One region of the Nonomuraea sp. NPDC049655 genome, then DNA from elsewhere that is predicted to be linked to it. Evidence: riboswitches for the same ligand, from Rfam matches in the RefSeq annotation. Region 1 holds a riboswitch; each other region holds the start of a gene.
The links. Region 1 has a riboswitch for thiamine pyrophosphate ahead of ACIBQ6_RS16525 (purine-cytosine permease family protein). Riboswitches for the same ligand answer to the same signal wherever they lie in the genome.
Positions count from the first base shown of each region.

Region 1 (3,265 bases):
CCGGAACTTCCCGAGGTGGAGTCGCTCACCAACTTCCTGCGCGAGCGGGCGGTCGGCCGTTCGATCGCCGGCGTCGACGTCGTCGGCTTCCAGGCGCTCAAGACGTTCGACCCGCCGGTCACCGCGCTCGGCGGGCTCACCGTCACGAACGTGTCGAGGCACGGCAAGTTCCTCGACCTCGACTGCGACGGCCTGCACCTGATCATCCATCTGGCCCGCGCCGGCTGGCTGCGCTGGCGCGACGACCTGACCGGCGCGCGGCCGGTGCGGCCGGGCAAGGGGCCGCTGGCCGTACGCGTACGGCTGGCGCCGGACGACGACGGCCTGGCCCCCGGCTTCGAGCTGACCGAGGCCGGCACGCAGAAACGGCTGGCCGTCTACGTCACCGACAAGCCGGAGGACGTGCCCGGCGTCGCCGCCCTGGGCCCCGACCCGCTCGACGACGCCTTCACCGTCGAGGCGCTCAAGCGCATCGTGGGCGGCAACCGCACCCAGATCAAGGGGCTGCTGCGCGACCAGAAGGTGATCGCGGGCATCGGCAACGCCTACTCCGACGAGGTGCTGCACGCGGCGAGGATGTCGCCGTTCAAGATCGCCGCGACGCTGACCGACGCGCAGATAGCCGACCTGCACGAGGCCATCGTGACGACGTTGCGCGACGCCGTCGAACGGGCGCACGGGCTGGCCGCCAAAGACCTCAAGGCGGAGAAGAAGTCCGGGCTGCGCGTGCACAACCGGGCCGGCCAGCCGTGCGACGTGTGCGGCGACACGATCCGCGAGGTGTCCTTCGCCGACTCCGCGCTCCAGTACTGCCCGACCTGCCAGACGGGCGGGAAGCCGCTGGCCGACCGGCGGATGTCGCGCCTGCTCAAGTAGGGTCCCGGGCGCGGGATGATGGAGGCATGACCGTTCCAGAGATCGACGTCACCGCCGTTCCCGACGACGCCTACCTGCTCGACGTCCGCGAGCAGGACGAGTGGCTGGCCGGCCACGCCCCCGAGGCCGTGCACATCCCCATGTCGCAGATCCAGGGCCGGGTCGAGGAGGTGCCCGCCGACCGCACCGTCTACGTGGTGTGCCGGGTCGGCGGCCGGTCGATGCAGGTCACGGCGTGGCTCAACCAGCTCGGGCGCGACGCCGTCAACGTGGGCGGCGGCATGCAGTCGTGGGAGTTCGCGCGCCGTCCGATGGTCAGCGAGACCGGGCAGGATCCTTTCGTGGCCTGAATGCCCCACTGTGGCGGTTCCGCCGCCATTGAGGCATGATGAGGGCGCCAACTGCATAGTCGCGGGAGCTCGGGGTGCCGGGCTGAGAGGGCAGCAACACAGCCGCTGCCGACCGCCTGAACCTGTCCGGGTAATGCCGGCGTAGGGAGTGTGCGATGACGCATGTCGTCGACGAAGTTCCGCTGACCCTTGACGGCGCGCCCCCCAAGACCCTCGGCGTCCTCGACCAGGGCGCGCTCTGGGCCAACCTCGGTGTCAGCCTCCTCGGCTTCTCCGGCGCGCTCGTCCTGATCGATCCCCTGGGCGACGCGCCGCTCAGCCTCGTGGCCGCGCTCACGGCCGCCGTGGTCGGCAGCCTCATCGGCACGGCCATGGTCGGCCTGTCGGCCATCCCCGGCACGCAGACCGGGCGGCCGGCGATGGTGCTGCTGCGCGGGCTGTTCGGGGCGAAGATGTCGTACGTCCCGTCCGTGCTGAACATCGTGCAGATGCTCGGCTGGGGGGCCTTCGAGCTCTGGGTGATCGCCAAGGCCGCGAACGCGATCTTCGGCGGCGTCCCGTACCAGGTGTGGGTGGTGGTGGCGGGGGTGCTGACCACCGCGCTCGCCGTCTGGCCGCTCGGGTCGATCCGGCTGCTGCGCCGGTACGTGACCGCCGGCGTGATCGTGTCGCTGATCTGGTTCACCGTGTCGTTCCTGGGCGAGGCGCCGACGTACACGGGCGGGTCGTGGACGGCCTTCGCCCCGGCCGTCGACTACGTCATCGCCCTGTCGGTGTCGTGGGTGCCGATGGCCGCCGACTTCGCCAGGCACTCGCGTTCCAGCCGGGCCGCCTTCACCGGCGTCGTCGGCGGCTACACCGTCGCCCAGGTGGCCTGCCTGGCACTCGGCGTGTACGCGGTGGCCATCGCGGGCGCCCAGGCGGTCCAGGCCGACGGCATGGTCGTGTTCCAGCCGTTCGTCGCGGCGCCGCTGGGCGCGCTGTTCTTCGGCATCCTGGTGCTGCGCGAGACCGACCAGTCCTTCGCCAACGTCTACTCCACCACCGTCTCGCTGCAGAACCTGATGCCGAAGGTGGACCGGCGGGTCGTCTCCACCGCGATCGGAGTGCTCACCACCGCGATCGCCCTGGTCGTGGACGTCACCTCCTACGGCGCGTTCCTCGGGGTGATCGGCGCGGTGTTCGTGCCGATGTTCGCGGTGCTGGCCGTCGACTACTTCGTGCTCGGCGGCGCGGCCCGCTGGAACACCGCCGAGGACGCGCCCTCGCGCTGGCTGATGCTGCTGCCGTGGGCGCTGGGCTTCGCCGCCTACTGGTTCACCACCTCGACGCCCACGGTCGCCGGCTGGGACGGCTTCTGGGCCTCCGCCCGCGAGGCCGTCGGCTTCACGCGGGAGCCGTGGATGAACGGCGCGCTCGGCGGCGCGCTGGTCGCGGCCCTGGTGACGCTGCTCATCGGCGTGCTCGGCCGGCGCCGCTCAGCGGCCCGCTGAGACCCGGCGTTCGACGTTGAGCAGGTGCTGCTTGGCGGCCACGCCTCCGGCGTAGTCGCCGAGCTCGCCGTCCTCGCGGACCACCCGATGACAGGGCACGATCACGCACACCGGGTTGGCGCCGACCGCGTTGCCGACCGCGCGAAGGGCGCGCGGCCGTCCGATGCTCGCGCCGATCTCCTCGTACGTCGTGGTCGTGCCGTAGGGCACGGCCATGGTCTTCTGCAGCACGGTACGGGCGAACGGCGTGGCCAGCGCGAGGTCGACCGGCGTGGCGAAGGTGCGCAGCCGGCCGGAGAAGTACGCGTCGAGCTCCCGGCGCACCGGGTCGAGGCGGCGGGCGTCGGGCCCGATGAACGTGCCGACCTCCTTGGCCACCCGCTCGAACACGGTGTTCTCGGCCTCGAAACTGCAGGCCGCGATGCCCTTGCCGGTCACCGCGAGCACCAGCCTGCCCACCGCGCCGTCGTAGGTGCCGAACGCGATGTCCGGGGGCCCCTCGCCCTTGTAGGTGCTGGAGGTCACTCTCAGCAGGGCATCGAGGTC
Region 1 is NZ_JBITLS010000004.1:522,641-525,905, forward strand. It holds gene ACIBQ6_RS16515 (Fpg/Nei family DNA glycosylase) at 1-876, shown strand, start outside; gene ACIBQ6_RS16520 (rhodanese-like domain-containing protein) at 903-1,226, shown strand; TPP riboswitch at 1,278-1,391, shown strand; gene ACIBQ6_RS16525 (purine-cytosine permease family protein) at 1,382-2,719, shown strand; gene ACIBQ6_RS16530 (methylated-DNA--[protein]-cysteine S-methyltransferase) at 2,705-3,265, opposite strand, start outside.

Region 2 (3,265 bases), on a different contig from region 1:
GGGTCTCGTCGTGGAAGGCGCGGGCGGTGTCCGGGTCGAGCGACAGGTCGAACTGGTCCTCCCAGCGGAACTCGAACCGGGCGTCCGACAGGGCGTCGTCCCACGCCTGGGCCTGCGGGTGCCCCTTGGCCAGGTCAGCCGCGTGCGCCGCGATCTTGTAGGTGATCACGCCGGTCTTGACGTCGTCGCGGTTGGGCAGGCCGAGGTGCTCCTTGGGGGTGACGTAGCAGAGCATGGCGGTGCCGTACCAGGCGATCATGGCGGCGCCGATGCCCGAGGTGATGTGGTCGTAGCCGGGGGCGATGTCGGTGACGAGCGGGCCGAGGGTGTAGAAGGGCACGTCGTCGCAGAGCTCGCGCTGCAGGTCGACGTTCTCCTTGATCTTGTGCATGGGCACGTGGCCGGGGCCCTCGATCATCACCTGCACGTCGTGCGCGTGCGCGATCTTGGTCAGCTCGCCCAGGGTGCGCAGCTCGGCGAACTGGGCCTCGTCGTTGGCGTCCGCGATCGAGCCGGGGCGCAGCCCGTCGCCCAGCGAGAACGTCACGTCGTAGCGGGCCAGCAGGGCGCACATCTCGTCGAAGTGCTCGTACAGGAAGCTCTCGCGGTGGTGGGCCAGGCACCAGGCGGCCATGATCGAGCCCCCGCGCGAGACGATCCCGGTCTTGCGGCGGGCGGTCAGCGGGACGTGCGCCAGCCGCACGCCCGCGTGCACCGTCACGTAGTCGACGCCCTGCTCGCACTGCTCGATCAGGGTGTCGCGGTAGACCTCCCACGACAGCGCCTCGGGCCGCCCGCCCACCTTCTCCAGCGCCTGGTAGATGGGCACGGTCCCGACCGGGACGGGCGAGCTGCGGATGACCTGCTCGCGGGTCTCGTGGATGTTCGGCCCGGTGGACAGGTCCATGACGGTGTCGGCGCCCCACCGGGTGGCCCAGGTCATCTTCTCGACCTCCTCCTCGATCGAGGAGGTGACGGCGGAGTTGCCGATGTTGGCGTTGATCTTGACCAGGAAGTTCCGGCCGATCGCCATCGGCTCGGACTCCGGATGGTTGACGTTGGCGGGGATGACCGCCCGCCCGGCCGCGACCTCCTGCCGGACGAACTCGGGCGTCATCCCCTCCCGGACGGCCACGAACTCCATCTCCTTGGTCACCACGCCGCGCCGCGCCGCGCCGAGCTGGGTGACCGGCGAGCCCCACGCCGAGCGGTCGGCACGCGACGGCCCCGAGGTGTCGTAGAGCCGCACCGACGTGCCGTTCGACAGCCTGACCTCGCGCATCGGCACCTGAAGGTCACCGATGTAGATCTTGGAAAAGCGCGCGTCGCTCATCGCGCAAACTCCCTTCGCCGGCATTATCCGGAGCAGGTTCTGGCGGTCGGCGGCTGACAGCCGTCCTCTCAGCCCGGTCCGCACCGGGCTCCCGCGTTGGTCATCGCGATCATAACCCCGCGCGTGGCAGGATCAAGGGGATGTCTGATCCCATTGCGCACACGACCGCCACCTACGACCGCATCGCGCGCCAGTTCGACGAGCAGTTCACCGAACCGCCACCCTCGTTCGCGGCCTTCCGCGACCGGTTCGCCTCGGCCCTGCCCGCCGGAGCCACGGTCGCCGACCTGGGATGCGGCCCGGGGCGCGAGTCGGCCTGGTTCGCCGGACGCGGCCTGACCACCGTGGGTGTGGACCTGTCGATCGAGATGGCCAGGCTCGCCGCCGGGCACGGCGTGCCCACCGTCCTGGGCGATCTGCGACGCCCGCCGCTGTCGCCGGCCTCCCTGGACGGCCTCTGGTCGGCCGCGGCCCTCGTGCACGTGCCGTCCGAGCAGACCGAGGCGACGTTGCGCGCCTGGCACGCGGCGCTGCGCCCCGGCGGGGTGCTCGCGCTGACCACCGCCCTGGGCGACGGCGAGGGCTGGGAGCCGGTGCCGTACCGGACGGAGTACGAGCGCTGGTTCGTCCACCGCGACGCGGGCGACCTGCTCGCGGTGCTGGACGCGGCCGGGTTCGCGGTCGCCTGGCACGAGACGAACGTCACCCACCGCACGTGGTTCAGCGTGCTGGCGACAGCGCGCAGCTCTCCCCAGCCCTAGTCTCCAGGTCGAGCGCGAACCCGGGGCCGCGCAGCCGGGCGGTCCCGCCGCGCGCCGACGACAGCCTGACCTCGACCGGCACGCCGTCCGCCCAGGTCACCCCGACGGTGAAGCCGCCGCGGGCGCGCAGCCCGTCGAACGAGCCCGCGCGCCAGGCGGCCGGCAGCGCGGGCAGCAGCTCGATGACGCCGGCGTGGCTCTGGAGCAGCATCTCGGCCACCCCGGCGGTCGCGCCGAGGTTCCCGTCGATCTGGAACGGCGGATGCGTGTCCCACAGGTTGGGCAGCGTGCTGGCGCGCAGTTGCCCGCTCAGCATGGCCAGGGCGCGGTCGCCGTCCTTGAGCCGGGCCCAGAAGTTGACCTTCCAGGCCATGCTCCAGCCCGTGCCGCCGTCGCCGCGCGCTTCGAGCGTGGTGCGCGCCGCGGCCAGGTGCTCGGGAGCGGTGAGCTGCGTCCCGGGGTGCAGGGCGTAGAGCTGGGAGACGTGCCGGTGCCGGTCGGACGGGTCGTCGAGGTCGGCCTTCCACTCCTGGAGCTGCCCCCAGGAACCGACCCGTAGCCCGGGATCGAGCCGGTCGGCCGCCTCGCGCAGCCGTCCGGCGAACTCGGCGTCCACGCCGAGCGTGCGCGCGGCCGCGGCCGTGCAGGCGAACAGGTCCCGGACGATCTGCTGCGGCATGGCCGCGCCCGCGGTGAAGTCGCCGTGCTCGGGCGAGTACGCGGGCGAGACGACGAGGCTGCCGTCACGCGCGTCGGGACACAGGTTGGCCAGCCAGAACTCGGCGGCCTCGCGCATCGCCGGATAGGCGTGCCCGCGCAGGTGGCGCTCGTCGCCGTCGAACAGGTAACGCTCGTAGAGTTGGCGCACCAGCCAGCCGGCGGCGTCCGGCATCCAGAACGACGTGGGCCAGTCGTGCACCCCCGTGAACCCGAACGGGTTGGTGTTGGAGTGCACCACCCACCCCGCCGAGCCGAACATCGACCGCGCGGTCTCGCGTCCGGGCGCGCGCAGCCCCGCCACGAACTCCTGGTACGGCACCGCCGTCTCGGCCAGGTTCGCCGGCTCGGCCGGCCAGTAGTTCATCTGCAGGTTGATGTTGGTGTGGTAGTCGGACTCCCACGGCGGCGAGTTGGACGCGTTCCACACCCCCTGGAGGTTGGCCGGCAGCGA
Region 2 is NZ_JBITLS010000008.1:340,894-344,158, reverse strand. It holds gene thiC (phosphomethylpyrimidine synthase ThiC) at 1-1,333, opposite strand, end outside; TPP riboswitch at 1,326-1,438, opposite strand; gene ACIBQ6_RS26790 (class I SAM-dependent methyltransferase) at 1,474-2,094, shown strand; gene ACIBQ6_RS26785 (glycosyl hydrolase family 95 catalytic domain-containing protein) at 2,054-3,265, opposite strand, start outside.
Region 2: linked by a shared signal. The riboswitch ahead of thiC (phosphomethylpyrimidine synthase ThiC) and the one ahead of ACIBQ6_RS16525 (purine-cytosine permease family protein) in region 1 are both predicted to bind thiamine pyrophosphate.

Region 3 (3,265 bases), on a different contig from region 1:
CATGAAATATCCCGAAATCTCGCGGGCGAGCACAGCGCGGCCAGCTCGCCCTCCTCACCCGTCAGAATCCCCGCGCCCGTCGAAACCTCCGCCACCCGAGCCGCTGCCTGGGCCGCCGTCTGCATGCCTGTCCGGCCCGCCGTCTGGCCCGCCGTCTGTGTGGCCGTCTGGGCCGTCGTCGGGGCCGCCGCCGGGGACGCCGTCGTCGTGGACGGTGTCAGCACCGCCGACGTGACCAGGACCGCCGTCAGGGGGGCCAGCAGCACCCCGCCCCGGTGGTGGCCGGTCGCCAGTACCAGCCCGGGGACCTCGCCCGCCCCGATGATCGGCAGGTTGTCGGGGGTGCCCGGACGCAGCCCGGCGACCACGTCGGCGACCTCCAACTCGGTGACGCCCGGCACCAGCTCCCTGGCGTCGCGCAGCAGCTCGTAGAGCCCGCCCGCGGTCACCCGGGTGTCGAACCCCAGCTCCTCCTGGGTCGCCCCGAGCACCAGCTCGCCGTCGCCCCTGGGGACGAGGTAGACGGGCGCGCCGTGCACCATCCCGCGTACGCACCGGCCGAGCAGCGGCTGCGGCGAGCGCAACCGCATGATCTGCCCCTTGACCGGCCGGACGGGCACGTCGGCCAGCTCCCCGCTCCACGCCCCGGCGGCCAGCACCACCCGCTCGGCCGCGATCTCCGGCACCGCCGGCTCAGGCTGACCGGGCACGGCCTCAAGCCGCACCCCCCTCACAGCACCGGTCACAGCTCCCGCCACAGATCCTGCCGCACGGCCTGTCCCAGCACCGGTTCCAGCACCGGTTCCAGAGCTGGTCCCAGCGCCGGTCGCGGCGGCCGGAGCGGCGTCGCCGTCGCGCAGCAGGCCGGTCACCCGCGCCCGCACGACGGGCACGCCCAGCCGGTCGAGCGCGGCCAGCAGCGCCGCCGTGACCCGGCGCGGATCGACCCAGGCGTCACCGGGGGCCAGCAGCCCGCCGCGCACCGAAGGGGCCAGCATGGGCTCCAGACGCCGGCACTCGCGCCCGGTCAGCCGCTCGACCCGCAGCCCCAGCTTGTCCATGAACGCCGCCAGGTCGTCGAGCGCCGCGAGGTCGTCGGCCCCGAAGGCGACGTCGAGCGTGCCGTCGGCGCGCAGGTCGAGCGCACGGCCGGCGGCCCCCTCCGGCCCGATCACCCCGAACGCGCCCCCGAACGCCTCCCCGGCCCTCGCCCCGGCCCCGCGACCGGGACCGCCGCTCAGCCCCGTGCCGAGACCTGCCCCAGAGCGCGCCCCGAGATCCGGGCCGAGGCCCGCGTCGGCGGCCAGTTCGGCGGCGAAGGACGGCCATCGGCTCAGCGAGGCGGCCCCCAGCCGCAGCAGCGGCTCCTCGGTGTAGGCGACCTCGCTGACGGGCGCCAGCATCCCGGCCGCCGCGTAGGACGCCCCGCGCCCCGGGGCCGGATCGACCACCGTGACGGGCAGCCCCTCGCGGGCCAGCCGCCAGGCGATCGACAACCCGACGACCCCGCCGCCCACGATCACATTCATCCGCGCTCCCTTCGCCGGCATGATCCGGATCAGGTGTCTTGCGGTCGAAGGCCCGCTCAAGCCTTCCTCTCAGCCCGGTGACGGCCGGACTCCCGCGCGTCTTGCGCCTCCAGCCTACGGCCTCGGCGCGACGTGCCGGCACCGCCCCCGTTATGGTCATGAACGTGAACCATGTCGTAGTGGTGGGAGCGGGCCTGGCCGGGCTGCGCAGCGCGGAGGCGCTGCGCGGGCGCGGCTTCACCGGACGGATCACGCTGATCGGCCAGGAGCGCCATCGGCCCTACGACCGTCCGCCGTTGTCCAAAGCCGTGCTGTCCGGCGCGGCCGACTCCAGCTTCCTGGAGGCCGACCTCGACGCGCTGGAGGTCGACTTCTGGCCAGGCGTCACCGCCAAGGCCCTGCGTGAGGGCGTCGTGGAGACGACCGAGGGCGAGCTCGGCTACGACGGTCTCGTGATCGCCACCGGCACCGAGCCGATCACCGTGCCCGGCGACGGCCCCCAGCACGTCCTGCGCACCCTCGACGACGCCCACGAGCTGCGCGCCGGGCTCGTGGCCGGAGCCCATGTGGCGATCATCGGCGCCGGCTGGATCGGCGCCGAGGTCGCCACCGCCGCCCGCAAGGCCGGCTGCTCGGTGACCGTGATCGAGGCCGGCCCCGCCCCGCTGGCCAACGCCGTGGGCCCGGAGATCGGCGCCCGCACGCGACACTGGTACGACGGCATCGACCTGCGCCTGAACACCATGGTCGACGAGGTGGACGAGGGCGGCGTGCGGCTGGTGGGCGGCGAGTTCGTCCAGGCGCACGTGGTCGTCACGGGCATCGGCGTGCGCCCGGCCGTCGAGTGGCTGGCCGGCTCCGACATCGACCTGCACAACGGCGTCGTCACCGACGAGCACCTGCGCACGTCCATGCCGAACGTGGTCGCCGCCGGCGACTGCGCGGCCTGGTGGTCGCGCCGCTACGGCGTCCGGCTGCGCGTCGAGCACTGGGACACCGCGCTCGGCTCGCCCGAGGTCGCCGCCGCGACCCTGCTGGGGGAGGAGGCCGTCTACGACCCGGCCCCCTACTTCTGGTCCGAGCAGTTCGGCCACATGGTCCAGTACATCGGCCACCACCCCTCCGGCGACCGCCTGCTCTACCGGGGCGAGCCCGAGGGCAAGTGGTCGGCCGTCTGGCTGACGTCCGGCGACACCCTCGCCGCCGTGCTCGCCGTCGACCGGCCCCGGGACTACGTGCAGGGCCGTAGGATCATCGAAGGCGGGCATCGCCTCGACACAGAACGCCTGGTAGATCCAGAGGTCCCCCTACGGGATTGTGTTGTTTGAGCAAGGACGGCATGTGGTAGTTGTGGTTTCGTGACGCTTTCTGTTGCACAGATCGACCGGGAGACCGACCAGCTCGTCGACGAGTGGCTCACTCTCCCCGAAGTGGCCTCACGCCTCGACCTCTCGATCGGGCGGGCCAAGCAACTCCTCAAGGACCACAAGCTGCTCGGCGTGCGCCGTGGCGGCGGCGGGCCACAGGTTCCCGCGGTGTTCCTCGACGGGAAGGACGTGATGAAGGGCCTGCCCGGCACACTGACCGTGTTGCAGGACGCCGGCTACGACGACATCGAGTCGTTGCGCTGGCTCTTCACCCCAGACGAGTCCCTGCCGGGGTCGCCCATCGAGGCGATCAAGGCCGGCCGTCACACGGAGGTCAAGCGGCGTGCCCAGGCCCTCGCTTTCTGAGGC
Region 3 is NZ_JBITLS010000005.1:183,369-186,633, forward strand. It holds gene ACIBQ6_RS17880 (FAD-dependent oxidoreductase) at 1-1,529, opposite strand, end outside; gene thiS (sulfur carrier protein ThiS) at 1-3, opposite strand, end outside; TPP riboswitch at 1,519-1,635, opposite strand; gene ACIBQ6_RS17885 (FAD-dependent oxidoreductase) at 1,688-2,857, shown strand; gene ACIBQ6_RS17890 (Rv2175c family DNA-binding protein) at 2,888-3,262, shown strand; gene thiE (thiamine phosphate synthase) at 3,240-3,265, shown strand, end outside.
Region 3: linked by a shared signal. The riboswitch ahead of ACIBQ6_RS17880 (FAD-dependent oxidoreductase) and the one ahead of ACIBQ6_RS16525 (purine-cytosine permease family protein) in region 1 are both predicted to bind thiamine pyrophosphate.